Regions from separate parts of the Halomonas piscis genome, predicted to be linked through region 4. Evidence: predicted binding sites of a transcription regulator. Region 4 holds the regulator's gene; each other region holds the start of a gene.
What was found. The regulator FNR, encoded in region 4, switches genes on or off when oxygen is low (the NO sensors DNR and NnrR bind a similar motif). The targets are predictions, from matches to a motif close to TTGATNTANATCAA.
Positions count from the first base shown of each region.

Region 1: the regulator FNR is predicted to act here: its motif matches at 4,021-4,034, upstream of hemN (oxygen-independent coproporphyrinogen III oxidase).
Region 2: the regulator FNR is predicted to act here: its motif matches at 4,121-4,134, upstream of P1P91_RS01055 (ribonucleoside triphosphate reductase).
Region 3: the regulator FNR is predicted to act here: its motif matches at 3,536-3,549, upstream of P1P91_RS09910 (OmpW/AlkL family protein).

Region 1 is NZ_CP119391.1:2,531,553-2,539,221, forward strand. Features, by position in the region: gene ubiU (ubiquinone anaerobic biosynthesis protein UbiU) at 27-1,022, shown strand; gene P1P91_RS11860 (U32 family peptidase) at 1,046-1,975, shown strand; gene ubiT (ubiquinone anaerobic biosynthesis accessory factor UbiT) at 1,945-2,436, opposite strand; gene hemN (oxygen-independent coproporphyrinogen III oxidase) at 2,457-3,842, opposite strand; partial or broken gene P1P91_RS15135 (c-type cytochrome) at 4,257-4,441, shown strand; gene nosR (transcriptional regulator NosR) at 4,492-6,627, shown strand; gene nosZ (TAT-dependent nitrous-oxide reductase) at 6,631-7,669, shown strand, end outside.
Region 2 is NZ_CP119391.1:223,979-231,647, reverse strand. Features, by position in the region: gene P1P91_RS01070 (cytochrome b) at 1-507, shown strand, start outside; partial or broken gene P1P91_RS01065 (ISL3 family transposase) at 926-2,149, shown strand; gene P1P91_RS01060 (IS4 family transposase) at 2,377-3,573, opposite strand; gene P1P91_RS01055 (ribonucleoside triphosphate reductase) at 4,239-5,981, shown strand; gene nrdD (anaerobic ribonucleoside-triphosphate reductase) at 6,012-6,173, shown strand; gene P1P91_RS01045 (anaerobic ribonucleoside-triphosphate reductase activating protein) at 6,224-6,958, shown strand; gene P1P91_RS01040 (hypothetical protein) at 6,955-7,101, opposite strand; gene P1P91_RS01035 (tetratricopeptide repeat protein) at 7,098-7,669, opposite strand, start outside.
Region 3 is NZ_CP119391.1:2,119,625-2,127,293, forward strand. Features, by position in the region: gene putA (bifunctional proline dehydrogenase/L-glutamate gamma-semialdehyde dehydrogenase PutA) at 1-1,906, shown strand, start outside; gene putP (sodium/proline symporter PutP) at 1,943-3,433, shown strand; gene P1P91_RS09910 (OmpW/AlkL family protein) at 3,641-4,285, shown strand; gene P1P91_RS09915 (hypothetical protein) at 4,689-4,892, shown strand; gene P1P91_RS09920 (YqcC family protein) at 5,243-5,575, opposite strand; gene P1P91_RS09925 (DUF3549 family protein) at 5,931-6,959, shown strand; gene P1P91_RS09930 (ATP-dependent zinc protease family protein) at 7,058-7,498, shown strand; gene rimK (30S ribosomal protein S6--L-glutamate ligase) at 7,538-7,669, shown strand, end outside.
Region 4 is NZ_CP119391.1:2,658,718-2,666,386, forward strand. Features, by position in the region: gene P1P91_RS12505 (heavy metal translocating P-type ATPase) at 1-1,152, shown strand, start outside; gene ccoS (cbb3-type cytochrome oxidase assembly protein CcoS) at 1,149-1,385, shown strand; gene P1P91_RS12515 (sulfite exporter TauE/SafE family protein) at 1,382-2,095, shown strand; gene hemN (oxygen-independent coproporphyrinogen III oxidase) at 2,180-3,607, shown strand; gene fnr (fumarate/nitrate reduction transcriptional regulator Fnr) at 3,689-4,441, shown strand; gene ttcA (tRNA 2-thiocytidine(32) synthetase TtcA) at 4,592-5,497, opposite strand; gene P1P91_RS12535 (DUF294 nucleotidyltransferase-like domain-containing protein) at 5,619-7,433, opposite strand.

The DNA of each region.
Region 1 (7,669 bases), 130 kb from region 4:
GCCTTACCTATCACGGGAGGCTTAACATGGAGCTTGTCTGCCCGGCCGGCAATCTGCCCGCGCTCAAGCGCGCCGTAGACGAAGGTGCCGACGCCGTCTATTTCGGTTTTCAAAACACCACCAACGCCCGCCAGTTTGCCGGACTCAACTTTACCGACAAGCGCGCACGGGAAGGCATCGACTACGCCCACGCCCGGGGCAAGCGGGTATTCTGCGCGATTAACACCTACCCCCAGCCCGAGAGCTTTGCCATGTGGACCCGCGCGGTGGACGACGCTGCCGAGCTCGGCGTGGACGCGCTGATTCTCGCCGACATGGGCCTGCTCGACTACGCCGCCAAGCGCTACCCCGACCTTTCCCGCCATCTTTCCGTCCAGGGCTCGGCGACGAGCCATGAGGCGCTCAGGTTCTACCACGAGCAGTTCGGCATCCGCCGCGCGGTGCTGCCCCGGGTGCTGTCGATGACCCAGGTGCGCGACCTGGCCGGGCAGTCGCCGGTAGAGCTCGAGGTCTTTGCCTTCGGCAGCCTGTGCATCATGGCCGAGGGGCGCTGCTATCTGTCGTCGTATCTCACCGGCGAATCGCCCAACACCCGGGGCGTATGCTCGCCGGCGGCCCACGTGCGCTGGGAGGAAACCGAGGCGGGGCTCGAATCCCGGCTCAACGGCGTACTCATCGACCGCTACGGCAAAGGCGAAAACGCCGGCTACCCCACCCTGTGCAAGGGGCGCTTCGAGGTCGAGGGCGAGACCTACCACGCCATCGAGGAGCCCACCAGCCTGAATACCCTGGAGCTTTTGCCCGAGCTGGCCGAGCTGAATATCAGCGCGGTGAAGATCGAAGGTCGGCAAAGAAGCCCGGCCTACGTATCGAAGGTGGCCGGTATCTGGCGCGAGGCCATCGACCGGCTGGACACCGCCCCCGGACGCTTTCATCCAGACCCCGCCTGGATCGCCGGGCTCGGCGAAATATCCGAAGGCACTACCACCACCCTGGGCGCCTACGAGCGCCGCTGGAAATAGCTCTTTGAAAACGGGAGATTGTCATGGCTGATAGCTCTGTCTCATCGCTGCGGCTGGCGCTGGGGCCGGTCTTGTTCTACTGGACCCGGGAACATTACGCGCAGTTTTACCGCGACGCCGCCGACTGGCCGGCGGATATCGTCTATCTCGGCGAGTCGGTATGCTCGCGCCGGCGGGATATGAAGCTCGACGACTGGCTGGGAATAGGCCGGGAGCTTGCCCAGAGCGGCAAGGAAGTGGTGCTCTCGAGCCAGACGCTGATCGAGTCCGAGGCCGACCTGCGCGATCTGCGCAAGCTGTGCGACAACGGCGAGTTCACCGTGGAAGCCAACGACCAGAGCGCGGTACAGCGCTGCGCGGCGGCCGGGCTTGGGTTCGTCGGCGGTGCGGCGCTCAACCTGTACAACACCGCGGCCATCGGCGTGCTGGAGCGGGCGGGAATGAGGCGCTTCAACGCGCCGGTGGAGATGTCGGGAAAGGACGTCACCCGGCTGGTGGCCGACTGCCGCGAGCAGGGCCTGGCCGCCGAATGCGAAGTGTTCGCCTACGGCCACCTGCCGCTGGCCTGGTCGTCGCGCTGCTTTACCGCCCGGCGCTACCAAAAGCCCAAGGACCGCTGTCAGTTTGTCTGCCAGAAGCACCCGGAAGGCATGGCGCTGCGCTCCCAGGAAACCCAGGACGTATTTACGCTGAACGGCATTCAGACGCTCTCCGGCGCCTGCCAGGACCTGCGCCATGAAGTCGCCTCGATTGCCGCCTCAGGCGCAGGCGTTGCCCGCCTGAGCCCCCGGGCGGAAGGCATGGCCAGGGTAGTGGCGGACTTTGACCGTGCCCGGCGCGGCGAGCTGGCCGCCCCTGACCCGCTTTCCCTGGTAGACGCCGAGATCTGCGACGGCTACTGGCACGGCCGCCCGGGCATGGACTACACCCGGGCCGCGAACGTGTCCAGCTGACGCAGTACGGCGCCCAGCCGCCCTTCGCTCAGCCCCTCCTCGAGCCCGTCGAGGAGGTTTTTCACCGTGAGCCCAAGCTCGGTGTCGCCTTCGATCATCAGCCGGCGCTGAAAGAACATGGCGTCCGGGTCTTCCCGCCGGGCGGCCAGGCACAGGAACTCCCGCCAGCCGCCGCGAATGGTGGCTTCGCCTTCTTCCCGGCTCAGAGCAAAGCGCGCGTCATCGAGCGCAAGCGTCAGCCGAACGCCCAGGTCTTCCACCTCCAAAGTGACCCGCCGCCCTTCCAGGGCGTCGAACTCGCCCTCGGCCAGAGGCTCGGCAAAGGTGCGGTTGAGCAGCGGCTCGACCACCCGGCGCTTGAGCGCGAGCGGCACCTGCGGATCCAGCAAGGCGATCAGGCGCGCCGGCGAAGGCAGGCGCTCGGTGGCGGACACTAGGTGGGCAAACGGCAAAGCAGACATGCAGGCTCCTTGAAAGCGCTTTACACCGTGCGCGAATAGCGCGCCTCGGCGGGATTCAGGTAGGCATCGAAGGCCATGGCGAGGTTGCGCATCATCAGCTGCCCGGCGGGCAGTACGTCAAGCCGGCGCTCGCCGACCTCGACCAAGCCGTCGGCCTGCATCTCCTCGAGCGATGCCAGGGCATCGGCAAAGTAGCGCGTGAAATCGATCCCGTGGGCGGCGCTCACGGCGTCAAAGTCGAGCTCGCCGTGGCACATCAGGGTGCTGATCACGTCCCGGCGCAGGCGGTCGTCGTCGCTTAGCCGATAGCCGCGCATCACCGGCAGCCGGCCGCTTTCCAGCCGGTGCTGGTACTGGGCGGTTTCCTTGACGTTCTGGCTGTAGGTGTCGTCCACCTTGCCGATGGCGGTGACTCCCAGGCCGATCAGGTCGCAGTCGGCGTGGGTGGAGTAGCCCTGGAAGTTGCGCTGCAGGGTACCGTTGTCCCGGGCCAGCGCCAGCTCGTCGTCGGGCAGGGCGAAGTGATCCATGCCGATATAGACATAGCCCGCCGCGATCAGCCGCTGGATGATCAGCTCAAGAAGCTCGAGCTTGCGCTCCGGCGGCGGCATGTCCTCGTCGCGGATCAGCCGCTGAGCCTTGAACAGCGACGGCAGGTGGGCGTAGCTGTAGGTGGCGATGCGATCGGGCCTGAGCGCGATGATCTTCTCGAGGGTGGCGTCGAAGCTGGCCACGGTCTGCAACGGCAGACCGTAGATCAGATCCACGCTGATCGACGCGTATCCGGCATCGCGGGCGGCCTGCATCAGCCCCACCACCTGCTCTTCGCTCTGCACCCGGTTCACGGCCTTTTGCACGTCCGGGTCGAAGTCCTGCACGCCGAAGCTCAGGCGGTTGAACCCCAGGGCGCGCAGCTCGTGAATCTGCTCGGCGGTGACGGTGCGCGGATCGACCTCCAGGGAAAACTCGCGCTCTTCGGGCGCGGCGAAGTGGAAGGCGTCGTCCAGCACGGCCATCAGCTCGGCGAGCTGGTCGTTGCTTAGATACGTCGGCGTGCCGCCGCCCAGGTGCAGCTGGGTCATGCGCCGGCTGTCGTCAAACAGCTCGCCCTGCAGGCGGATCTCATCCTTGAGCCACTCGAGGTACTCCGCCGCCCGCTCGCGGTTGTGGGTAATGATCTTGTTGCACGCGCAGTAGTAGCAAAGGCTTTCGCAGAACGGGATATGCACGTAGGCCGACAGCGGCTTGGGGTTGTCGGCGGCGTTGCTGCGCGCCGCGGCGGCGCGGTAGTCGTCCTCGGCAAAGGCCGCATGAAACTGCGGTGCGGTGGGATAGGAGGTATAGCGCGGCCCCGGGCGGTCGTACTTTTCCACCAGTGCGCGATCAAACAACAGCTCGTCCTGCATAGCATCAAGGCCCTTTTCGTCTTTGCGCTCTCGAATCTGTGCCGCCCAACATAGCGCCTCTGCGAAAGCGAGGCTACCCGTTCGGGCGCCCGGCGTTATGCGACCGAATGCCACGCGGCCAGGGGGCTACCTCCTTGGGAGCAACGGCCGTATTTTAAGGGAGTAGCCGGCGAAAAAAGTGACCCACGTCAACGTCTCTTCTGCCCGGGCGTTCTAATCTAGAGCCACGCATTCGGGCAGCCCCCGACCCGGCTACCGCGATACCAGTATTTTTCTCCCCAAAAAGATGCATAAGGAATACCCGTTATGAAACTGCTCACCGCAACGCTGCTTCCCCTGGCCTTTGTCCTCACCGCCACCGCCGCCCAGGCCGACGGCGAAGCCACCTATAACCAGGCCTGCATGGCCTGCCACATGACCGGGGCCGCCGGCGCGGCGATGCCGACGCCTGGGCGCCGCGTCAGGAAAAAGGCATCGACACCCTGTACGACCACGCCATCAACGGCTTTCAGGCCATGCCGCCCAAAGGCGGCCAGGTCAGCCTGAGCGACGACGAGGTCAAGGCCGCCGTGGACTACATGCTCGAACCCACGCTGTAACCCCAGGCTGCCACTTGCCGTATCCAGGCTCTCTACCCGAGGAGGATCTCATGCACCGCCCCGCCTGCCGGCTACGCGCCCTTTGCGCCTGGCTCATCGCCGCCGGCCTGCTGCTCATTGCGACGGCAAGCCAGGCCGTCGAACTATCCGACATCAAGGCGGGGTTTCCCTCGGCCAACCGGCTGGAGCCGGCCGACTCCCAGTGGCCGGTCAGCCGCGTGATGCAGGACGACACCCTGCTCGGCTACGCCTTCGAGACCGTCGACGTAGCCCCTATTCCCGCCTACTCGGGCAAGCCCATCAACCTGCTGGTGGGCATCGACACCGAGGGGCAAATCACCCAGACCGATGTCCTTGGCCACGATGAGCCGATCATGCTGGTGGGTATCCCCGAGTCGAAGCTGGAAAACTTTGCCGACAAGCACATCGGCGCCCATGTCAACGACCATCTCAAGGTCGGCGGCGAGCTGGACGCCGTCTCCGGCGCCACGGTCACGGTGATCGTCGCCGGCGACACCATCATGCGCGCCGCCCGCCTGGTGGCCGCCGACCAGGGGCTGATTGCCGACCCCGCGGCCATGCCGCCGGCAAAGGTGCTTGACGACGTATATGACTCGGCCGACTGGCAAACCCTGGTCGGGGACGGCACGATTCGCCGCCTTCACCTGACCCACGGCGAGGTCGACGAGGCCTTTGTCGGCACTCCGGCGGAAGACTACATGCACACGCCGCAGCCCGCCGACAAAACCTTCATCGAGCTTTTTTATACCTACCTGAACGCGCCCATGGCCGGACGCAACCTGCTCGGCGACAGCGGCTACGAATCGCTGATGGCCGAACTTGAGCCCGGCGAACACGCCGTGGCGCTGATGGGCCGCGGCGACTACTCGTTCAAGGGATCGGGCTACGTGCGCGGCGGCATTTTTGACCGCGTCGAGCTCGCCCAGCACGGCAGCTCCATCAGCTTTCACGACAGCGATCACATCCGCCTGGGCGATCTCGCCATCGACGGCGCTCCGGCCTTCAGCGAACGCGATATCTTCATCGTCCGCGAAGACGCCGCCTTTGACCCCGGCGCCCCCTGGCAGCTCTCGCTGCTGGTGCGCCGCGCCTCCGGCCCGCTGGATACCGAGTTTGTCCGCTTCAACGCCGACTACTCGATCCCCGAGGCCTATGTCGAGCGCCCCGAGCCGCCGAAGGAAGAAGCCATCTGGGTGCAGGTCTGGCGCGACAAGGCGTTCCAGATCGGCGTGCTGGGCGCCGGGCTTGTGGTGCTCACCGGCATCATGCTGTTCCAGGACGTGCTCGCGCGCCACCCGCGTATCCTCAACCCGCTGCGGCTGGGGTTCAAGTTCTACACGCTGCTGTTCATCGGCTGGTACGCGCTGGCCCAGCTGTCGGTGGTCAACATCCTCACCTTTACCCATGCCCTGATCACCGACTTCAGCTGGGGCTCGTTTCTCATCGACCCGATGATGTTCATTCTCTGGTCGTTCGTGGCGGTCACTCTGCTGCTCTGGGGCCGGGGCGTGTTCTGCGGCTGGCTGTGCCCCTTCGGCGCGCTGCAGGACCTGGTCAACCAGGCCGCGCGCAAGCTCAAGGTCAAGCAGATCGAAGTCCCCTTCGGCCTGCACGAGCGCCTCTGGGCCATCAAATATCTGATTCTGCTGGTGCTGTTTGCGGTATCGCTGCATTCGCTGGGCGCCGCCGAGCGCTACGCCGAGGTCGAACCGTTCAAGACGGCCATCACTCTGCGCTTCCAGCGCGACTGGGCCTTTGTCGCCTACGCCATCGGGCTGATAGCGGTCTCCGCCTTCAACCACAAGTTCTACTGCCGCTACGTGTGCCCGCTGGGCGCGGGGCTTGCTATCCCGGCCCGGCTGCGCCTGTTCGACTGGCTCAAGCGCCACCGCGGCAGCTGCGGCACCCCCTGCCAGATCTGCGCCCACGAGTGCGAGGTCGGCGCCATCCATCCGGACGGGCACATCAATGCCAACGAGTGCCACTACTGCCTCGACTGCCAAATTCTCTATCACGACGAGCATCGCTGCCCCCCTATGGTGAAGCGGCGCAAGCGTCGGGAAAAGGCGGCGCGCATGGCCGAAGACCGGCCCGCCGTTGCCACCCACGATCCCAAGGTCGGAAAAAGCAAACTGGAGCGTATTCCCGCCCTGCAACAGGAGTAAGACATGAGCGAGAAGAAACAAGACGTGCAAAACCTGGGCCGCCGCCACTTTCTGCGCAACAGCGCGGTGACCGGTGTGGCCGGCGCGGGCCTTGCCAGCGGCTTTGGCACCGGCGCGCTGATGACCAGCCGCCAGTCCAGAGCGGCGGAAAACGGTATCGAAGTGGCTCCCGGCGAGCTGGACGAATACTACGGCTTCTGGAGCGGCGGCCAGTCCGGCGAAGTGCGCGTGCTCGGCATTCCCTCGATGCGCGAACTGATGCGGATCCCGGTGTTCAACATGGACGGCGCCACCGGCTGGGGCTTTACCAACGAGTCGAAGCGCGTGCTGGGCGAGTCGGCGCGGTTTTTCAACGGCGACGCCCACCACCCGCACATTTCCATGACCGACGGCAGCTACGACGGCAAGTACCTGTTCATCAACGACAAGGCCAATACCCGGGTGGCGCGGATTCGTCTGGACATCATGAAGACGGACAAGATCACCACCGTGCCCAACGTCCAGGCGATTCACGGCCTGCGCCTGCAGAAGGTGCCGCACACCAAGTACGTGTTCGCCAACGCCGAGTTTTTCATTCCTCACCCCAACGACGGGGAAAACATGGAGGACACCGAAAACCACTACACCATGTTCAACGGCATCGATGCCGAAACCATGGAGATGGCCTGGCAGGTCATCGTCGACGGCAACCTGGACAACACCGACGCCGACTATACCGGCCGCTTCTTCGCTTCCACCTGCTACAACTCGGAGAAAGGCCTGACCCTGACGGATACCATGCGCGTTGAGCGCGACTGGGTGGTGGTGTTTGACGTCCACGCCATCGAGGCCGCGGTGAAAGCCGGGGAGTACGAAACCCTGGGCGACTCCGACGTGCCGGTGGTCGACGGCCGCCACGGCTCCAGGCTGACCCGCTATATTCCCGTGCCCAAGAACCCCCACGGGCTCAACACTTCGCCGGACGGCAAGTACTTCATCGCCAACGGCAAGCTCTCGCCCACCTGCTCGATCATCGCCATCGACAAGCTGGCAGACGTCTTCG
Region 2 (7,669 bases), 790 kb from region 4:
CTTCTCATCATCGCCCAGTTCATGGCGCTCGGCGGCTACATCAATGACGGTGAACACTGGATCGGCAACACCATCGTTCCTTGGCACGTCGATATCGGGCTGCTACTGCTCGTTCTGGTGTCACTGCGGGTCCTCTGGATGCTGGGGCAGCGGGAACATCGCCCAGAGCTCCGCGGTCGTCATGCCATGCAGCTGATGGCGAAAGGCGGGCATCTCTTGCTCTATGTTTGCATGATACTGATGCCGGTGACGGGCATTCTGATCATGGTGGGCGAGGGCCATTCCCTGGGGTTTTTCGGCCTCCAGCTTCTCGCCGAGCGCGAGACGGAAATGTCCTGGGCGATCATGCTAGGCGAATCGCACGCGCCGATTTCCTGGCTATTCGTGGCCCTGGTACTCGGCCATTTGGGAGCGGCGCTGTATCACCATTTCGTCAAACATGACGATACGCTCCAGCGCATGACTGCAAGATCGTCGCTGCGGAGTCCGAATAACGGAACAAAGTAACCCCCTCTGTCAGCTTAGTTGTCCAGTTGGCGATTTCGCCTGAATTAACCTCAGAATGGGCAGCATAGGATGGTTCATGCCACATTATTCCGAGGAACGTAAGGCCGTAGTGCTAAAGCAATTGTTGCCGCTAGACAACCGTAGTGTGGCGTCGGTCGCCGCCGAAGCAGACATCGAGGATCAACCCTGTATGGTTGGCTGAAAACATGCCGACAACAAGGAATGTCTGTGCCTGGCAAGCGTAAAACCGGAGACGAATGGTCGGCCGATGCCAAGTTGGCCATGGTGATTGAAACGGCCCCCATCAGAAGCCGAGATGGGCGCCTACTGCCATGAAAAGGGGCTCTTCGTCGCTGGATGTGGAATTCGCCCCTGAGCCGGGCCAGGATATGACCTCCACATGGACAGGAGATAGAGCATGGACGGCACTCAGATTCTACCCCTCGGCCTGGGCCTTGAAGCGCTCTGGGTTCTCAAGGACCAGCACCTGGATACCGCCGTGTCGCCTCATCGCCTGGACCCCTATGTCGAGGCTGAGCGAGGCAGCCTCTACCCTTACCCGGAGTACGGCCAGGCCTGCCCGGCCCATGACTTCGCCGACAAGACCTGGCGGCATCTGAACTTCTTCCAGCACCACTGCTATCTGCATGCACGCGTCCCAAGTGCCAAGAGCATGGTGTCAAGCGCATCGAGGTGCCCTGGGCACGGCCCGGCAGTGACTTTACCCTGTTGTTCGAGCAGGCTGCCATATCGCTGATCAAGGAGATGCCGGTGCTGGCCGTCTCCCGGCAGCTGGAGATTGCCGACAAGCGCCTGTGGCGCATCGTGCACTACTATGTGGGACGGATGCTGTCCGAGGTCGCGGCTACCGGCCTGGATGAGACGGCCTCACGACGCGGCCAGCGCCATGTCACCGTGCTCCTTGACATGCAGCGTCCTCAGGAGCCGGTGATCTGTGCTGTGCCTGGCCATGGCAAGCCGCCATCGAGGCCTTCAGCGCCTTCCAGGCGGCGACCCGGACAACGTGGTCGAAGTCGTCTGTGACATGTCCCAGGCCTTCCTGAGTAGCGTGGCCGAGCACCTGCCCAGCGCCGAAATGACGGTCGACTGGTTCCACATCGTGCAGACTTTCACCAATGCCCCTGGACGAGGTCCGCAAGCGAGAGCGCCGCCAACAAACTCATCCCAAGGCACTGCGCTGGGCGGTGCTGAAGAACACCGAGGCCGGCAACCTGACAGCCAACCAGGTCACCGCCCTCCAGGAGCTAGTAAGTGACCGTAGCGCCACGGCGGAAGCCTGGATCATCAAGGAGAAGCTGAGGTGGATCCAACAGGCGCCGACGCCACGAGGCGCTCGCTGGCGGATCACCCACTACCTGAACGTGATGCGCGTTGCAGTGGCCGACAACGCGCTCCTGAAACCGATGGCGAAAGCCCTGAATACGCTGGAACGAGATGCCGAGCAGGTGGTAAGGCGCTGGCTCTCCGGCCTGACCAACCGCACCTGGAAGGCATGAACGGTCTGTTCCTGGCCGCCAGGTCACGTGCACGCGGCTATCGGAACGAGGCCAACTTCATCGCCATGATCTATCTGATCGGTAGCCCTGTGGGGCGCATGCTGAATCACACTCAATCCACATGAAGTGACGAAGAACCCAAAAGAGCCGTCAATCACGCGGAACCCGACAGCTAATATCTTGAGTCGCTCGTTACTCAACGTGTTTTATCTTTGAGCTGGGGAGGAGGCATTTGGTATAACTTTGGCTCCAGACAATAGTGTCTCATAAAAATCCGGCGTATTGGCAATGCGAGAAGTTGAGTTAATTGTAATTAAATATTTAAACCTGACGAATCCCCACGAATATGTTGCTACTCGCCGCATAGGCTCTGCTCCCTGACTTCCTCGCGAAGTCGTGCTCGGAGGGTTGTCCAAGCAGGCCAAGGCACGGCGTCGGGTTGATGACGACGAAGACATTCCAAGCCCAGGCGCCACACGGAAAGCACGCTCCGGTGCCGGATACTGTTGCTCTGATAGCGCCGCTGTTGCCCCCGGGCTCGGACATCCAGGCCGGCCACCATCATGGCCACGTTCGCCAACATGGCGATCAGCAGCAGGACCTCGATGCGCTTGCCCTGGCGAGACTGATGCATGCCGAAGCCCAGCCCGAACAAGGGACTTTTGACATCGCGGAACCCTTCCTCAATCTGCATGCGCTGTCGGTAGATCGTTACCACTTTATTCGCCAGCGTTGAGCGGTCCGGCAGATTGCTGACCAGCACCCAGGGCTCCTGCTGACGCCGGGCGATCGTCCGGCTGCCGCCGTCCCGAGAGATCCGGCCTTGTTTATTGCGATGCTTACGTCCCCGTGGCGGTCGATAATAGAGCACCATCTGAGCGCGGAACGGATGGTTTTCGGCGATCCGGACGGAGCCCCACGCCTGCGGTTCCGATGTCGCGTGTTGAAACAGGGTCTTCACGGGTTGCCATGCTTCGCCTGACGCCTGGTAACGGGCGGGCTGACGGACCCGTCCAACGATATACCAGCCGCGCGCTTCAACGGCCCGAAACCACGGGTTACGAAAGCCGGCATCGGTCACCAGGATCGGCGTGGCCTTGTCGGGCAGGATCCTTGCCAGCGCATCCAGCAGATAGGCTTCACAGTATGGGCATCCTTCCTTGTGATGAACCTTCTCGAAGATGGGCAGCGATCGCCCGGCGAAGGGCACCGCCGCACGCAGCAGGAAATGCCTGCCGCGGTCATCAATCGGCGACCAGTCCACCAGAATCAGTGGGCGCGTTGTATGGCCGATTAGCAGCGAGGCCATGAGCCAATAGAACAGCGGTCGTTCCTGATGAAGGTGAGGGTTGCCTAATAGTCGATCGACTCGTTTGATGGCGTGCTTGGCATCCGTCGAGCCCGGCAACGCACGGCCAATGGCCGTTAATCCCAGACGTCGCTCGCCCAGCAGAGCGCCAACGGTATCGAGGACGGTCTGTAGCCGCTTGGCATGGATCACGGAGAGTGAAGACGTCAGCAAGTTATGCAAGAATCGAGGGGCCTGCATGGGTCTCCTTCGCATGTTGTTGTGTGTCGTAACTCACAACATGCATGACTCATGCAGGCTTTTTCAATCCTATCATGCTGATTTTATTACCCATTTCATGGGGATTCCTCAGTATTTAAACCCATTTTTTTAATAGCATCTTTAGCAGATGATATTGAATTCAAACAATAAGCGCAGCACCTGCAGTATCCAAGGCTCCTGAGTATTCTCCCAGAAACACCTGTGCGGGTGTCCGATAGCCGAGTGTTTCCCGGACAGTCTGCATCGTGCACAGGAGTTCTGAACAATTTCGAGGATCGTGCAGAGGTCTGCTGACACGTTTCGTTAACAAATCCGCTGCACACCGGATGCCTCACCCGATGAGCTAGCGCAATCGTCTCCCGATAATGATCACTGGGCAAACTCGTCGTGCAAACGTTCCAGAGACTCCGGGACTCGCTTCCCATAGGTTGCCAGCGCAAGCAGAACGGCGCGCCCGTCCGAAGGACTGCCGGGATGGTTTCTGACAGGCAGGCAAGAAGTGCGAATCCCTCTCACCCGCCTATTAATGACCTGGATCATTTTTTTGCCGCCGGGAAGTACCTAGACTCCATAGGCACAACATATGGTGTTTTTGTTTATGCTTGATACCATATATAGAAATCCGGTCAGTGAAGGAGTGCTCCATGGAAAGCCCGCAGCCTGGTACCGTCGGGGTGGCATCGACGATCAATGAATATCTGCAGCGCGCCGACTGGCGCGTCAATGCCAACGCCAATCAGGGCTATTCCCTGGGCGGGCTGATTCTCAACGCCTCGGGCAAGCTGATCGCCAACTACTGGCTGGACGAGGTCTACCCCGCCGCGGTGGGCGACGCCCATCGCGAGGGCGACCTGCATATCCACGATCTGGATATGCTCAGCGGCTACTGCGCCGGCTGGTCGCTGCGCACCCTGCTGACCGAAGGCTTCAATGGCGTGCCGGGCCGGGCAGAGAGCGCGCCGCCCCGGCACCTTTCCAGTGCCCTGGGGCAGATGGTCAATTTCCTCGGCACCTTGCAGAATGAGTGGGCCGGCGCCCAGGCGTTCAGCTCTTTCGACACCTATCTGGCGCCCTTCGTGCGCCTCGACCGGCTCGACTACCCGGCAGTGAAGCAGGCGGTGCAGGAGTTCATCTACAACCTCAACGTGCCCTCGCGCTGGGGCAGCCAGACGCCGTTCACCAATCTGACCTTCGACTGGGTCTGCCCGGCGGACCTGCGCGACCAGGTGCCGGTCATCAGCGGCCAGGAGCAACCCTTCACCTACGGCGAGCTGCAGGCCGAGATGGACCTGCTCAACCGCGCCTATCTGGAGGTGATGGAGGCAGGGGACTGCCGCGGCCGGACGTTCACCTTTCCGATCCCCACCTACAACATCACGCACGACTTCGACTGGCACAGCGACAACGCCGAGCGGCTCTTTGCGCTAACCGCCAAGTACGGCCTGCCGTACTTCCAGAACTTCCTCAACTCGGACCTGGAGCCGCACATGGTGCGTTCCATGTGCTGCCGGCTGCAGCTGGATCTCAGCGAGCTGTTCAAGCGCGGCAACGGCCTGTTCGGCAGCGCCGAGCAGACCGGCTCGCTGGGCGTGGTGACGATCAACTGCGCACGCCTGGGCCACCGCTTTGCCGGTGACCGGGCGGGGCTCTATGCCGAGCTGGACCGGCTGCTCGAGCTGGGCCGCGACAGCCTGGAGATCAAGCGCGAATGCATCCAGAAGTGGATGGACGGCGGCCTTTATCCCTACAGCCAACGCTACCTGGGCACGCTGCACAATCATTTCTCGACCCTGGGGGTAAACGGCCTCAACGAGATGGCGCGCAATATCAGCGACGATTACTACGATATCGCCGACCCTGAGGGACAGCAGCTGGCGGTCGAGGTGTTGGAGCATGTGCGTGAGCGGATGCGTGAGTTCCAGGAGAGCACCGGTCACCTCTACAACCTGGAGGCAACCCCGGCCGAGGGGACCACCTACCGTTTCGCCAAGGAGGACGCCAAGCGCTTTCCCGGTATTCTGCAGGCCGGGACGGCCCAGGCGCCTTACTACACCAACTCCAGCCAGCTGCCGGTAGGCCATACCGACGATCCCTTCGAGGCGCTGATCCACCAGGATCCGCTGCAGACGCGCTATACCGGCGGCACCGTGCTGCATCTCTACATGCGCGAGCGGCTCTCTTCGGCCAGCGCCTGCAGGAAGCTGGTCCACACCGCTCTATCGAGCTTTCACCTCCCCTATCTCACCGTGACGCCGACCTTCTCGATCTGTCCGGTGCACGGCTATCTGGCCGGCGAACACGAGTTCTGCCCGAAGTGCGACGACGCCCTTCTGGCACAGCGCGCCTCCCAGGCCGATACCCCGGCCTTAGGCATTGCCGACCCGTGAACGGGTCATCATCGTAAAGAGGAGCTTTTCATGAACCACTCCACCGAAACCCTGCCCACCGAACAGCGTCAGCGCTGCGAAATCTGGACTCGGGTGATGGGCTATCACCGCCCGGTCAGCCAGTTCAACCACGGCAAGCAGTCCGAACACTACGAGCGCTGCCACTTCCGGGAGCACGCCACCACCCGTTAAACCCACCACCACGCCGGACGCCTGCGGGCGTCCGGTCGGAATTTGCCGCTATGTCCCCCATTGAATCCCGTCGGCCGCAGTTGCCTGTGGCCGGCCTGACACCCATGACCACCCTGGACTATCCCGACCACCTCGCCTGCGTGGTTTTCCTGCAGGGCTGCCCCTTGCGCTGCGGCTACTGTCATAACCCGCAGATGCTCGAACCGAGAAAGGCCAAGCCCGATGAGTGGGCGGAGATCGAGGCCTTCCTTGACAGGCGCCGTGGCTTGCTGGAAGGCGTCGTGTTCAGCGGCGGCGAGCCTATGCTGCATGCTGATTTGCCGCTGGCCGCCGCGCGGGTTCGCGCCCTGGGCTTCAGGGTCGGGTTGCACACTGCCGGCGTTTATCCCCGGCGCCTGAAGGCGCTGCTGCCCTGGCTCGACTGGGTGGGGCTGGACGTGAAGGGTAGCGCCGAAAACTTCGACGTCATTGTCGGCCGACGCGGTATGGCTGCTGCCCATCGGGAGAGTCTGGCCCAGCTACTGGCCAGCGATGTCGCCTTCGAGTGCCGCACGACCGTCCACTGGCGCGACTGGACCCTGGCATCGCTACGCGATTTGGCCCTATCGCTGTCGGCGCAGGGAGTGACGCATTATGCTATCCAGATGGCACGCCCTCAGCAGTGTCTGGAAGAAGCCTACACTCAACCGGTGACAACGGCCCCGACGACTGCCGAGCTGCACGATCTCGTGCATCGCCTGCAGCCTGCCTTTCAACACCTGGAGCTGCGCGAAGGAGTGGTTTAGTTCGGTTGCGGAGCCTCTTTCGACGCCTGCTCGCCGTTACTGTCATTTTCAGCAAGTGGCTGATCGTCTCCACCACGGATCGCTGGGACAGCAGCGCCGAGAAAATGCTGGAAAACCAGGCTCTGATCCTGGTCGTCCCTCATGTCAGGATTTTTTTGAGCTTCTGCAAGGCCCTGTTCCGCTGCGCCCGGAAGAACCACTTGATGGCTTGAGTGTAGTTCTGGGGAACGCCCCTGCCTTCGCCATATAACAAGCCGAGACCGAATTGCGCCTCGATAATGCCCTGTTCCGCGGCCTGGCGAGTCCATTCAGCGGCTTGAGTATCGTCCTGGGAAACACCCTCGCCTTTGAGGTACATAATGCCCAGGTTGTGCTGCGCGTCGGCAATGCCCTGTTCCGCGGCCTGGCGGTACCACTTGACAGCTTGGGTGTCGTCCTGGGTGACGCCCCTGCCGTTGACGTACATGACGCCCAAATTGTGCTGCGCGCCGGCAAAACCCTGTTCCGCCGCCTGGTGGTACCACTCGACGGCTTGGGTGTCGTCCTGGGGGATGCCCCTGCCTTTGTCGTACATGACGGCTAGATTGTACTGCGCGGCGGCAAAGTCCTGTTCCGCGGCCTGGCGGAACCACTCAGCAGCCTGGGTGTAGTCTTGGGGAACTCCTATGCCGTTGTGGTACATGACGCCCAGATTGTGCTGCGCGGAGGCAA
Region 3 (7,669 bases), 540 kb from region 4:
CGCCAACCGATACGATCGCCCCTTCGAGTTCCAGCGCCTGCACGGCATGGGCGAGGCGCTTTACGACGCGGCGCTTAAGCGGGCGCCCCAGGGCACCTACTGCCGCATTTACGCCCCGGTCGGCGCGCACAAGGACCTGCTGCCCTACCTGGTGCGCCGGCTGCTGGAAAACGGCGCCAACTCCTCGTTCGTCCACCAGATCGTGGACCCGGACGTACCGGTGGAGTCTCTGTGCGAGCATCCCGTTGATACCCTGGCCGCCCAGGACTCCTATTCCAATCCTCGCATTCCGCTGCCCCAGCATCTCTACGGCCCGCGGCGGCGCAACGCCCGGGGGGTCAACCTCAACATCCGCAGCCATTACGATCCGCTGATGGAGCAGATGGCCGGCTTCATGGAGAAAACCTACACTGCCCGGCCGCTGCTGGCCTTCGAAGTGGACGACAACGCCTCAAGCACCCACGCCGTGACCTGCCCCTTCGACCGGCGCCAGCGTCTGGGCAGTATCCAGTGGGTCACCGCCGAGCAGACCGCCCGGGCGCTGGACGCCGCCTGGGCAGCGTTTCCCGACTGGGACGCCACCCCGGCTACCGAGCGCGCGGCGATTCTGCGCCGCTTTGCCGACCTGCTGGAATCCCACATGCCCGAGCTGATGACGCTGTGCTCCCGGGAGGGCGGCAAGCTCTTGACCGACGGCGTGGATGAAATCAAGGAAGCGGTGGACTTCTGCCGCTACTACGCCATGCGCGCCGAGGATATTTTCGCCGAGCCGATCGAGCTCCCCGGCCCCACCGGCGAATCCAACACCTTCGAGATGGGCGGCAAGGGCGTGTTTGCCGCCATCAGCCCGTGGAACTTCCCCGTAGCCATCTTCTGCGGCCAGATGGTCGCCGCCGCGGTATCGGGCAACACGGTGCTGGCCAAGCCCGCCGAGCAGACGTCGCTGATTGCCCACCGCGTGGTGGAGCTTCTCTACACCGCCGGCATGCCGCGCAACGTGGTCCAGCTACTGCCCGGCGACGGCGAAACCGTGGGCAGCGTTCTCACCGGCGACCCGCGCATTACCGGGGTGGCCTTTACCGGCGGCACCGATACGGCCCGGGTGATCAACCGGGCGCTGGCTGCCCGGGAAAACGCGCCGCTGCCCACGCTGGTCGCCGAGACCGGCGGGCTCAACGCCATGATCGTTGACTCCACCGCCCTGCCCGAACAGGTCGTCGTCGACGTCATCCAGTCGGCGTTCCAGAGCGCCGGGCAGCGCTGCTCGGCGCTGCGCGTGCTCTACCTCCAGGAGGACGTGGCCGATCGCGTCATCGAGATCCTCACCGGCGCCATGCAGGAGCTGCGCGTGGGCGACCCGCGCGACCTGGGCACCGACGTCGGTCCGGTCATCGACGAAGACGCCAAAGCGCAGCTGCAGGCGCACATCGACGCGCTGACCGACGAAGGCCGGCTGATTGCCCAGACGCCGCTGGACGAGACTATCACCCAGCACGGCACCTTCGTCGCCCCGGCGGCGTTTGCCATCGACGGCATCGACGCGCTGGCAAGCGAAAAGTTCGGCCCTGTTCTGCATATCGTGCGCTATCAAGCCGACGAGCTGGACCAGGTCATCGACGCCATCAACGCGCGGGGGTACGGGCTGACCTTTGGCGTCCACAGCCGCAACGCCACCTTCGCCGAGGACGTGGCGCGCCGAATCCGCGCCGGCAACGTCTATATCAATCGCAACATCATCGGCGCGGTGGTCGGCGTGCAGCCGTTCGGCGGCCAGGGGCTTTCGGGCACCGGCCCCAAGGCCGGCGGTCCCAACTACCTGCAGCGCTTTGCCTCGGAAAAAACCGTGACCAACAATACCGCGGCCCTTGGCGGCAACGCTTCTCTGCTGGCCATGGGAAACGACTAGAATAACGACACAACAAGCAAGAAAGGAGAAGGTCTCATGGCTATTGGCGTCTGGATCAGCCTGTTTACGTATTTCGCGCTCATGCTGGGCATCGGCTTTTATGCCATGCGCGCCTCAACGTCCACCTCGGAAGGCTACATACTCGGCGGCCGTTCCCTGAGTCCGCCGGTGGCCGCGCTCTCCGCCGGCGCGTCAGACATGAGCGGCTGGCTGCTCCTGGGGCTGCCCGGGGCCATGTTCGTCTCGGGCTTTGCGTCGGCCTGGATCGGGATCGGGCTGTTCGTGGGGGCTTTTGCCAACTGGATTCTGGTCGCGCCGCGCCTTCGCGAACAGACGGTGCACTACGGCAACGCCATCACCATCCCCCAGTTTCTGGCCAACCGCTTTCCCACCCGGGCCATACCGCTGCGGACCGTGTCGGCCATCGTGATCGTGGTGTTTTTCGCGGTTTACACGGCCTCGGGCCTGGTGGCGGGCGGCAAGCTGTTCGAAAGCGCCTTTACCGACGTCATCAATATCGGCGGGATGAGCGACTACTCCGCCGGCATCGTCATTACGCTTGGCATCGTGCTGGCCTATTCCGTGGTCGGCGGCTTTCTGGCGGTGAGCATGACGGACTTCGTGCAGGGCTGCATCATGATGCTGGCGGTGGTCATCATGCCGCTGGTCGTGCTCTATGGCGAAGGCGGCGGCGGGCTCTCCCAGGCTTCGGAAGTCCTCAACGAAACCGATCCCACCCTGCTCTCGTGGACGGACGGGCTGACCTTCATCGGCTGGCTCTCGGCGGTCACCTGGGGGCTTGGCTATTTCGGCCAGCCGCACATCATTGTCCGCTTCATGGCCATCCGCCGTCTGAAAGACGTGCCCACGGCGCGCAATATCGGCATGAGCTGGATGTTCATCTCGCTGTTCGGGGCGGGCTCCATGGCCGTGCTCGGCCGTGCCTATGCCGTCCGCAACGGCATGGACGTCGAGGATCCGGAAACCATCTTTATCATCCTCGCTGAGCTGCTGTTTCATCCGCTGATCACCGGCTTTCTCTATGCGGCGCTGCTTGCCGCCATCATGAGCACCATTTCCAGCCAGCTGCTGGTGGCCTCCTCCTCGCTGACCGAAGATTTCTACCGCCTCTTTCTGCGCAAGGAAGCCACGGAAAAGGAAGCCGTCAACATCGGCCGGCTAAGCGTGGTCATCGTGGGGCTGGTCGCCGCCACCATTGCGTCGAACCCGGACTCCCAGGTGCTCGGGCTGGTGAGTAACGCCTGGGCGGGCTTTGGTGCCGCCTTCGGGCCGCTCATCATCCTGTCGCTGATGTGGTCGCGGACCAACGGCGCCGGCGCCATCGCCGGCATGATCGTGGGTGCCGTGACCGTCATGGCGTGGATTGCGCTGGGCTGGAACGCAAGCTTCATGGGCGGCCCCGGCATTTATGAAATCATCCCCGGCTTTATCGCCTCCTTCATCGCCATTCTGGCGGTGAGCCGCGCAACCGCCGATGCCGGCGAGTACCAGCATATCGCGCGCTAAAAACCCGGGCTAACGCCCAGCGTGATGAAAGGCTCCTGCGGGAGCCTTTTCACTTTGTAAGTAGCATTGACTATGTCTTTGGAGGTAAAAGAGCAGTACCACTTGCGCTGGATCAATAATTGACGGGTTCCGGGCTTTTACACTGCTACCAGTGATCAACGGCAAATGCTGCCTGCCGCTAACCCCAACCACTGGAGTGATGACACCATGCGCCACACTGTTCTTCCTGCTCTGCTTGCCGCCGGCGTTGCCGCTGCTGCCTTTACCGCCAGCACCCAGGCGTTCGCCTACGGCGCCGGTGATCTCTACACCCGCGTCGGCGTCGCCAAGGTATCGCCGAAAAGTGACAACGGCGACATCCATGCCCTGGGCATGACAGGCCTTGGCGTCGATGTCGACGACGACACCGGCTTCGCCTTCACCCTGGGTTATCGCTTCCACGACAAACTGGGCCTGGAGCTGCTGGCCGCCCAGCCGTTCAAGCACGACATCAGCATTGCCGACGGCGCGGTCAACGGCGAGACCAAGCACCTGCCACCCACCTTGACGCTGCAATACTATCCGCTGGGCGGCACGCCGGCCCGGGTTCAGCCCTACATCGGCGCGGGGGTCAACTACACCCACTTTTCCGACGAGGAGGTCGACGTACCCGGCGCTTCGCTGGATCTGGATGACTCCTGGGGCGCGGCCGGACAGCTCGGCATCGACGTACTGATCGACGAACACTGGGCCATGAACGCCGCTGCCTGGTATATCGATATCGATACCGACGCCAAGGTGGCCGGTGCGGATGCCGGTACCGTAGAAATTGATCCGGTGGTGGTCATGGGCGGCATCAGCTACCGTTTCTAGGGGCCGTTGACGTTTCGTGCTGCCCAGCGAAGAAAAGAGCAGGCTCGTATTGTTGAGGTTCTTACACCAGCACGACACGAGCCCGCGATGCCCCAACTCACGTCGACTGATACGCACTGATCAAAGCGGAAGACGGTGTTGCTTCAAGAAACCCTCGATGACAAGCCCGGCTTACGCATGGCGGTCGAAGGCGCGATTGCCTGGCGATTTGATACATTGGAAAAACATTAAAAGGTCGCTGCGGCCATGGCATCTGCGCTTCCGTGGCTTTCGATGTGAAGCGTCAACGCACCCTGGAAAAATCCGTATTCTCTGTTAGGTTCAAATAGTGAGGAGATTCAAAAAACGTTCTCGTTTCGAATCACGTCCTGATATCGCGTTACAGGTAAAAGGAGTCAATACCATGGCAACCTGCGATCTTTGCGGCAACGATTACGACAAATCCTTTACGCTTACCCTGGAAGGACAGACCTATACCTTCGATTCCTTTGAATGCGCCATTACCAAGCTCGCGCCGAGCTGCGCAACTTGTGGCTGCCGAATCGTCGGTCACGGTACCGATCGCGATGGCAAGACCTACTGCTGCGATCATTGCGCGGGACAGTGACCCGGTCAGGCGTCAACAAGTTGCCACCAGGAATACGGCTTCTTGCCCATCGCCGAGATAGCACACGGCATCTCGGCGATCATTTCCCCTGCCTCCTTCCAATCGACGTGCCCCCAGCACTACGGTAGAAACTGAACAAGTCACAATGCCTGTTGTTGAGGGGCGACAGCACCAGTACCGAGCTTGGCAATGCTGCTGTCGGCAGCCGGTCCAGGCGGTAATGCATGAACGACCACGGCAGCGGCGAGAGTTGTAGTACTAGAGGCTAACTCCCAAGAGCGATGTTCCTTTTTGTGCCGCTCTCCCCACACACTGGCGCTGCCCCTCGGGCAGCGCTTTTTTAGCCGGGCTCAGGCCTGGTTGATGACGGCGTCGACCCGCTCGACGCTCTGTACCACCAGCAGCTGATCGCTGGCCCGCACGCCTTCCTGCTGCAGATAGGCCTTCACCGCTGGCGCCACCTCGCACTTTTCCGGCAGCGCAGCGCCCTCTTCAAGGAGTCCGCGCAGCCGCGCGACAAACACGAAGCGCAGCCACTGCGGCAGGGACATGGTATCTATACAAAACGGCTGCCGGCTGGCAAACGCCGCCGGTGTCGGCGTCTCCACTCGCCACAAGCCGGCGGTTTTCAGCGTGGCTTCCAGCGCTTCCAGCGCCTGCTCAAGCTCTTGTCGTGTCTTCATGTAAAGGACTCTTCAGGTAAGGAAAGGACGATAGCGGCAACCATACAAGGGAAGCCGCGCATTGTCCCAGCGCAGACCGACGCTGCCAAGCGTCGACACCCGGTGCCACGCCATGCGCCGCCGATGTAACGGTGGATAAAGCTTCGAGGCTACCGGGATCGCTCGCCGATTCACAGAAAACCTGAAAGACGCTGTGGATAAGCTCTGGAAAGATCGCGCAGCGCTCGATTTCCCGGGCGCGAGATGCCGCTGATCAGTTTTTGAACAATGCCGCCCGACCCAGCGTTTTATCGCCAACGGCTGACACCCGCCGAGCGGCAAGGTAAAGTGCAGGCTTGCAATGCGGAAGGATGCCATGCAGCCGATTCAAACCCTGGACGACTTTTTTACCCGTAGCGGGGCTGCCCTCGCTCTTTACCACATGGGCCGGCGGGTGACGCCCTGCCCGCGCGATACCCTGGCCGCCTTCGAACACGGCAGCGTTCCCTGGCCCGAGCCCTGGCAAGGGCAGGCGCGCCTGGCGGCGGTGTTTCGCCTGGGCAACATGCCCGATCCCGCCATCTGGTTTTTAAGCCTGCCGCTGGACGAACAGGGCTATCTGTCGCCGGCTCGGCGGGATGCGTTTCTGCAGCGCCTGCTGGAAACTCTGGGCCGCGATGCCCATCGGGGTGGCGGGGAAAACGGCGACGCCGTCGAGCATCTGATGCACGACAACCCGCTGGCCTTTACCCCCGATACGACCTTCCAGGCAGTACTCAACGCCCGTGCCACGCGGGATGCCGACCGCCCGCCAAGCCAATATCTGGCCGGCGTGAAAGCCTTCATTGAAGGCCGCCACGGCGACTGGGAGTCCCTCGGCCTCCAGGGCCTTGCCGATTACGCCATGCGCCTGGACGAAACCCGCCAGCATAGCCTGGCGCAAGCGCTTGAAACGCTGCCTGTACAGGTGCTGCGCACGCTTTGCCACTGTCTGGAACACCGTCCGCTGGCCCCGGCGCTGGTTGCCGCGCTTTGCCAGCGGGGCGAAGCGGCGGCGAACCAGGGGGACGTGGAAACCTTTTGCGCCTGCATCCGCGCCGTCGGCAGCAGCCGGGACACCCAGGCCGGCGCCTGGTATACCACCCTGCTGGCCGATACCGCTGCCTGCGGCCCGGATACCCTGGCCGCCATGGCCGGCCGCGGCTGGCCGCTGCTGGAAGACGGCGAGCGCCTGCCGGCCTTTCTGGCGCGCCTGGCCGAGAACCCGCGCGTCGACTTTGGCGCCGTCGTGCGCGATCTGGCCCTGATTCCCCGTCTGCGGCTGCCGGTCATTACGCTGCTGCGCGATGCGCCGGAAGGCTCCCGTCTTCATGCGCGGCTGAATGCGCTCACCGGCAACGCCTGAGCGCCGCTGCCGCCCCGGCACCCTGGCGGGCAACGCCGGCATGACGGCACGGCCACGCTGCTTGACCAGGGAGATTCGATGGTGAAGGAGACGACACTGTGAGAGAACTGCCCTATCAGGCCAAGGCCATCATCGGCCGGCGTGAAATGGTCACGCTGCCGGAACTCGACCTATACTTGTGCTGCAAGGCCGACACCGGTGCGCGCACCTCGGCACTGCACGCCGAAGACATCGAGGTATTCGATGACGACGACGGGCTTCCCTGGGTACGCTTTGTCACCCGCAGCGGCGGACAGGACACGCCGGCCCGGCAGCTGACGCTGCCGCTGCACGACCGGCGCCGGATCACCAGTTCCAACGGCCAGGCCGAATACCGCTACGTGATCCGCACCGTGCTGCAGCTGGGTGAGCTGGCGTTTCCGGTGGAGCTGACGCTGACCGACCGCCGCCAGATGCGCCACCCCATGCTGCTCGGGCGCCGGGCCATGCGCCGGCTGCTGGTTGCCCCCGGCGCCTCTTTTTTACACGGCGAGCCCTAGCGCCACAGCGGCTTGTCCCTCACCAGCCTGGAGTTTCTCATGCGTATTGCCCTGCTATCGCGTAATCGCCGCCTGTACTCTACCCAGCGCCTGGTGGAAGCCGCCGAAGCACGCGGGCACAAACCCCGGGTACTGGACACGCTGCGCTGCTATATGAGCATCGCCTCGCAC
Region 4 (7,669 bases):
CTGCGCCTGCTGATGATCGCCGCGGCGGTCGCCGCGGTCTGGTGGTTTATCGACCCCTCGCGGGTGCTCTGGGTGATGCTTTCCGTACTGGTGGTCACCTGCCCCTGCGCCCTGGCGCTGGCCACCCCCACCGCGCTTACCGCCGGTCACGGCCAGCTGCGCCGGCGCGGCGTGCTGGTCACCCGGGCCGACGCGCTGGAAACCCTTTCCGCGGCGCACCGGGTCATTTTCGACAAGACCGGCACCCTCACCCGGGGCGAAATGCAGCTTATGGATACCCAGGTGCTCGCCGAGGGCCTCTCCGCCGAGCGCGCCCGGGCGCTCGGCGCCGCGCTCGAGGCCCGATCGGAGCACCCCATCGCCCGGGCGTTTGCGCCTTTCCGCGACGCCACGCTCAGCGCGCACGAGATCAAAAGCGTCACCGGCCAGGGGCTCGAAGGCTGGCTCGACGGGCAGCGCTGGCGGCTGGGTAAACCCGGCTTTGCTGCCGGCGAGCGGGCCCCCGCCGCGCCGGACAACGGCCAGTGGCTGCTGCTTGCCGAAGACGGCGCCCCCCGGGCCTGGTTCCGGCTTCACGACGCCGTGCGGGAAGACGCCGCCGATACCGTGGCCGCGCTGAAAGCCCGCGGGCTCGAGGTCGAGCTGCTCTCCGGCGATACTGCGGCGGCGGTAAGCGAGCTTGCCGCCGCGCTTGGCATCGCCACCTGGCACGCCGGGCAAAGCCCGGAAGACAAGCTCGAGCGCATTCAGGCGCTGCAGGCCGAGGGCGAAACCGTGGCCATGGTGGGCGACGGCATCAACGACGTGCCGGTGCTGGCCGGCGCCGACGTCGCCATTGCCATGAACGGCGCCACCGACCTTGCCCGCACCCGGGCCGATGCCGTACTGCTCAGCCCCCGGCTTTTACGCATTGCCGAGGCGGTTGAAGTCTCCCGGGCGACAAGGCGTATCATGCGCCAGAACATGGTCTGGTCGGTATGCTACAACGCCGCAGCGCTGCCCCTGGCCGCCATTGGCGTGGTGCCCCCCTGGCTTGCCGCCATCGGCATGTCGGCAAGTTCGCTGGTGGTGGTGGGCAATGCCCTGCGCCTGACACGCTGGAAAACCCGGCCGGCGCCCCAAGCCCCTTCTCCGTCACCGGTGGCCGCATGACAATTCTCTATCTGCTGATTCCCCTCTCGCTGCTGTTTGTAAGCATTGCCGTCTGGGCGTTTTTCTGGGCGGTGAAAAACAACCAGTTCGACGACCTGGAAGGCCCGGCGTATCGCATCCTCTTTGACGAGGACGAAAACGACCTGACGCCGGAAGAGCGCGAGCGCCGCCGGCAAAACGCCGAGGCCGCCCGCGAGCGGCGCCAGCAGCGCCAGGAGGACGAGCCGGAATGAACCCCACGGGCCTTGACCTGCCGCCGGTGCTGGCGGCCTTCGTCTTCGGTTTGATGGGCGGGGCTCACTGCATCGGCATGTGCGGCGGCATCATGAGCGCGCTGACCTTTGCCGTCCCGCCCAGCATGCGCCACCCGGCCAGGCTTTCCGGGCTGCTGCTGAGCTACAACCTGGGGCGGATCTCCAGCTACATGATCGCCGGCGCGCTGGTGGCCACCCTGGGCACGGTGCTCTCAATTGCCCCGGCGGCGCGTCTGGCGCTGCAGGTATTCGCCGCAGTGATGCTGATCCTGATGGCGCTTTACATCGCCAACTGGTGGAAGGGGCTTTTAAAGGTCGAGGCCGTGGGCCGACGCTTCTGGCGCTACATCGAACCTTTTGGCCGGCGGCTGATGCCGGTGGTCAAGCTGCCCCAGGCGTTTGCCCTGGGCGCGGTCTGGGGCTGGCTGCCCTGCGGGCTGGTCTACTCCATGCTCGCCTGGAGCCTGGCCATGGCCGACCCGGGCCGCGGGGCGCTGCTCATGGGGGCTTTCGGCCTGGGCACGCTGCCCGCCCTTCTGGCCACCGGCTTTGCCGCCCGCCAGCTAAGCGCCTTGATTCGCCACCCGGCGACCCGCACCGTCGCCGCCCTGCTGATTATCGGCTTTGCCCTGTGGCAGCTGTGGTCGACGTACCAGATGGCCACGATGGCGGAAATGTCCAGCGCTTAATTGATACAGCTCAACTCCTGCCCTCCGGCCCGGCGCTAGGATAGCAGCATCATTCTTGCGTTTTCCCCACCGGAGTTGTCTGCCATGGCCAGCGCTGCCCCCTTGCCTTTCGATGCCGCAGCGCTGTCTGCTGCCCGCCGGGACGCCCTTCGCTACCACCACGGCGCCGGCGGCCCGAGCTACCACCTCTACCCCGAGGTCGAAGCGTTTCACGACGCCTTCGGCGGCGACGATCTCTGCCAGGCGCTCGAGCGCAGCAATGCCGGCGGCCGCGGGCTTTCACTATACGTGCACGTGCCTTTCTGCCGCCAGAGCTGCGGCTACCGCCCCTGCCCGCACATCATCACCCGCGACACCTCCCGGGCCGAACCCTACCTGTCGCGGCTGGATCGGGAAATGGTGCTCACTGCCCGCCATCTGGATCGCACGCGCCCGGTAGAGCAGCTTTACTGGGGCGGTGGCACGCCGACGTTTCTGACCCTTGGCCAGATGAGCGATCTGTTTGACCGCCTGGACGCCCGCTTTGGGCTGTCGTCATCCCCCGCGCGCGACTACGCCATCGACATCGATCCCCGAGAGGCGGACGTCTTCACTCTGCGCCACCTGCAGGTGCTGGGCTTCAACCGGCTGATCCTGGAAGTACTCGACTTCAACCCCGAGGTGCAGCAGGCCCTTGGCCGCGAGCAGCCGCGGATCATGACCGAAACCCTGATGGAAGAAGCCCACCGACTGGGCTTTCGCTCGCTGACTCTGGCCATCGGCTACGGCCTGCCCCGCCAGACGCCCGAAAGCTTCGCCGACACCCTGGCCGACGTCATCGAGCTGAACCCGGCGCGTATCAGCCTGCAGGACCATGCCCAAAACCATGCCCAGAACCCTGCCCAGGACCATGCCCAGAGCTATGGCTACCGCCTCCGGCGAGGGCCGCTCCAGCAGCGCCGTGAAAACGACCGGCTGCCCGCCGCGGCCGATCGTCTGGCCATGCTGCAGCTGGCCGCCGACCGGCTTTGCCAGGCAGGCTATGTGCATATCGGCATGGACCACTTTGCCCGACCGGACGATAGCCTGGCCGTAGCCGCCCGGCAGGAAAGGCTGGGGCGCGGCCTCCAGGGCTATACCACCCACGGGCACTGCGATCTGCTGGGCCTTGGGGTGTCGGCGGTGTCGCGCATCGATGACGTCTACGCGCAGAACGCCGCCCGGCTGAGCGACTACGCCGACGCCCTGGATAGCGGCCGCCTGGCCACCGCGCGCGGCCTGCATCTTGGCCGCGATGCGCGCATTCGCCGCGCCGCCATCGAACGGCTGATGTGCGACGCCCGGCTGGATCTTGCTGCCCTGGGCCGGCATTTCAACATTGACGCGCCGCGCTATTTTGCCGCGGCGCTCGCCAGGCTGGGCGACGGCCGGCACGCAGGGCTGATCGAGCGGCGCGGCGATATGCTCAGCGCCACGGCCGACGGCCGGCTGGTGCTCCACCGGCTGGCCCGAGCGTTCGACGCGCCGCGCTAGCGGCAAAGCGTCACTGGCGGCTTGTGGGCCACCCGCGCTTGCTTCCATAATAGCGCCGTGACCTACTTCACGGAGGACTGCATGCCGGAACCACTCAGCCGTCGGCGCCCCCTGCTCCACGAAACCCGCTGCCAAACCTGCAGCCTGAGCTCGCTGTGCCTGCCGCTTGCCCTCGAGCTTGACGACATGGACCAGTTCGACGCCATCATTCGGCGGCGCGCGCCGCTGAAAAAAGGCGAGCCGCTGTTTCGCCAGGGCGATACGTTTACCAGCGTCTTTGCCGTACGGTCGGGCAGCCTCAAACAGGTCGCCATCGAAGGCGGCGGCAACGACCAGCTCACCAACTTCTACCTGCCAAGCGAACTGGTCGGGCTCGACGGCATCGACGAAACGAGCTACCCGGGTAGCGCCATCGCTCTGGAGACCACCACCGTCTGCGAGATCCCCTTCGACCGCCTCGACCTGCTTTCAGAAGAGCTTCCGGAGCTTCGTTTGCAGCTGTATCGCAGCATGAGCAAGGAGTTGCGCGACGACCGCCGCATGATGCGCCTTTTATCGCGCAAGACCGCCGACCAGCGCATGGCCAGCTTTCTGATCACGCTGTCCGATCGTTTTCGCCGCCGGGGCTACTCGCCCTACAGCTTCCGGCTCTCCATGTCCCGGGCCGATATCGGCAACTACCTGGGCCTGGCGGTGGAAACCGTCAGCCGCATCCTGAGTCGCTTCCAGACCCAGGAGCTGGTGGCCGTCTCCGGCCGCGAAGTGAATATTCTGGGAATGCAGCGCCTGCTGACGCTGGCCGAAGAAGAAGCCCAGGAAGCCACGTCTTCCTGAGACAGTATTGATACCCCCTCAAGCCGCTGGACAACAAAACAAGGGGCATGGGTTTGTGGGAGCGGACTTCAGTCCGCGAAGAAACTGCCCCGACACCGCCTTCGCGCAATGAATTGCGCTCCCACACTCATAGTCGGCCAGGCGCCACCCCTAGCCCACGTTGAGCGCCTGGATGCGCCCGGCAAGCGCTTTTTCCTGCTCGGCTTCCAAGTGTTCGAAGTCAAACAGCGTACGGTCGGCAAGCTGGGACGGGGCGACGTTGGTCACCGCCTTGAACATGCTTTCCAGCCGGCCGGGATGGTTCTTGTCCCAGTCGTCGAGCATGGCCTTGACGTTCTGACGCTGCATGTTGGGCTGGGAGCCGCACAGGTTGCAGGGGATGATGGGGTATTCCATCTGCCGGGCAAACTCGGCGATATCCGCTTCCTTGCAGTAGGCGAGCGGGCGGATGACGATGTTCTTGGCATCGTCGGACAGAAGCTTGGGCGGCATGGCCTTGAGGCTGCCGCCGAAGAACATGTTGAGAAACAACGTCTCCAGGATGTCTTCGCGGTGGTGGCCAAGGGCGATCTTGGTGGCGCCGATTTCCTCGGCAAAGCCGTAAAGCGAGCCCCGGCGCAGCCGCGAGCACAGCGCGCAGGTCGACTTGCCCTCGGGGGTTTTCTCCTTCACTACCGAGTAGGTGTCGCGCTCGAGAATGTGGTAGTCCACGCCGAGGCCGTCCAGGTAGTCGGGGAGCACGTGCTCGGGAAAGCCCGGCTGCTTCTGGTCGAGATTGACCGCCACCAGCGAAAAGCGTACCGGCGCGTTGCGCTGGAGGCTGCGCAGCATGTCCAGCATGGTGTAGCTGTCCTTGCCGCCGGACAGGCACACCATCACCCTGTCGCCCTCTTCGATCATGCGATAGTCGATGATGGCGTTGCCGGTCTGGCGGCGCAGACGTTTTTGCAGCTTGTTGAAGTCGCGCTTGCGGCGCACGTCGTCTACCGACGCGCTGCCTTCGAAAGCGGCGGAAGCTGCGGGGTCATGGGCTTGCACGGGATCGGAATGCGACATGGGGAATCTGCGCGTGTTGGTGGTAAATGGGCGGCGAGTGGCGCAGGCGGCGCCACGACGCGAAATCAATGGCCGCTATTGTAGCAATACCCGGCGCCTGCCCACCAACACTGGCGGCCGTTCAGGCGTACTCCAGGTGATAGCGGTGCGACAGCCGCTGCTTGAGGTCCTTGACAATATGCAGCGATTCGCGCAGCAAATCGCGCTCAAGGGACGACAGCGCCTGCACCACCACCCGGTCGCGGCCCTGACCGCTGCTTTCTTCCTCCGCCAGCTGGCCTTTGAGCCTGAGCTCGCTGAACAGCGCCAGCGCCTCGCCGACGTCGTCGGCAAAGCGGCGCTTCAGCCGGCCGTCCTCCACCAGCGCATCCAGCCGGGCAAAGGTCGAGGTGGCCTTGATGCGCCGCTCCAGCGCCATGGTGCGCACGCCGTGAACAATGGGGAAGATACCGCCTTTCTTGATATCGATGCCGTGCTGGGGCTTTTTCAGCGAGCCGAATAGCGTCAGCGGCGTCGAGAAGCGCAGCGCCGCCCGGGCAAAGTAGGACAGCAGCAGCTCGTCGTCGGCGCAGTGGTCGAACAGCGTCTCGCGCACGCGATCGAGCAGCGCGGCGTTACCAGCCACGGCGTGGGCGTCCAGCATGATGGCAAGCTTCATCAGGCTGTCGCCGTCCCGGGCGGCTACCCAGCGCACGATGCGCGCCTGCCACTCGCTGACGCTGCCCCGCCACTGGGGATTGGAGACCATGATGTAGCCCGGGCACGGCGGGTAGCCAAGCGTTGCCAGGGCGTCGCTGAAGCGCTGCACGGTGTCGCCGGCGTCGGGCCAGTCCAGGTCGTCTTCGACGATCAGCCCGTTGTCCTGATCGGTCTTCAGGACCTGTTCGCCGCGCCCTTCGCTGCCCATCACCATCAGGCAGCTGGCGCGGCGATAGGGCGCCTCGACGCAGAACGTCCAGGCCTTGTGAATGATGCGGCCGTTGAGCGCCGCCAACAGCTCCATGGCAAAGCGCAGCTTGACCCCTTGCGCCATCAGCGCGCTGACCAGCTCCGGCGTGCGCCGGCTGGCTTCGGCCAAGGCCTCCAGGTCGGGGGCCTGCTCCACCTGCAGGCTCACCACGTAGCTGCGGCTGGAAAAATAGCTCAGCACGTCGGTCAGCTCGACCACGCCAACCGGTACGCCCTCCTCCAGCACCACCACCCGGGCCACCTGACGGCGCGTCATCAGCACCAGCGCCTCGAACAGGTATTGCGCCGGCACCACCGTAATCAGCGCGTAGCGGGCAAGCCCGCCCACCGGGGTTTGCCGCGAAGCCCCTTCCAGGACCATGGCGTTGAGCAAATCCGTCTTGGTCAGCATGCCGTGGCCGTCCTCGCCCTCGACCAGCAGGCTGTCGGCGTGGTGGCGGTTAAGCTCTGCCACCGCTTCGGCGATATCGGTGTCGGCCTTGAGCCGGCGGGGGGTACGCATGCAGTCGCGCACCTTGGCCAGCATGAAGCCGGCCATGGTCACGCCGCCCTGGGCGCGCTTTTCCATCAGCCGGCGGGCCTTGCGCGCCAGGGACTGGCGGAAGTAGTCGTCAAACTCGGGGCAGGCGCGGCACAGCTGCTGAAACAGCACTTTGGGCACCAGGTAGCATACGCATTCCTGCTCGGCGATAAAGCGGTAGCGGCTCTGACCGTTGATGATGCTGATGGCGCCGAACACGTCGCCGTCGGTATAAAGGCCGATGCGCGCGGTGGCGTCGGGCAGCGTCGGGTCCACCTCGGCGACCTCGCCCCGGTGAATCAGGTACAGAAATTCGCCGGGCTGCCCGGTATCCAGCAGGATTTCGCCGCGCTCGAAACAGGCGATGTCCATGCCGCGCCGGGCATGCTCCCGCCCGGCCGCGTCGAGCAGGGAAAAAGGCGGCTGAGACAGCTCGACATCGACCATGGCTCCTCCGGCAACAGATAAAGGCAGATGCCGGCAGTATCGACGCTATGGCGCGCGCCGGCACCTATACCATCGTCATATTCATCAGCGCCGGATATATCAGCATCTTCTGCATGGCCCCTGAAATGCGCCGGCAGGGCGGGAGTGGCGGGCGTTTGATACCTTCGTGTAGAGACCAAAGTCTGGATTTATTTTCGCTACGTTTTGCCCAGTATAAGGGCACGTCGTGCCGGGCC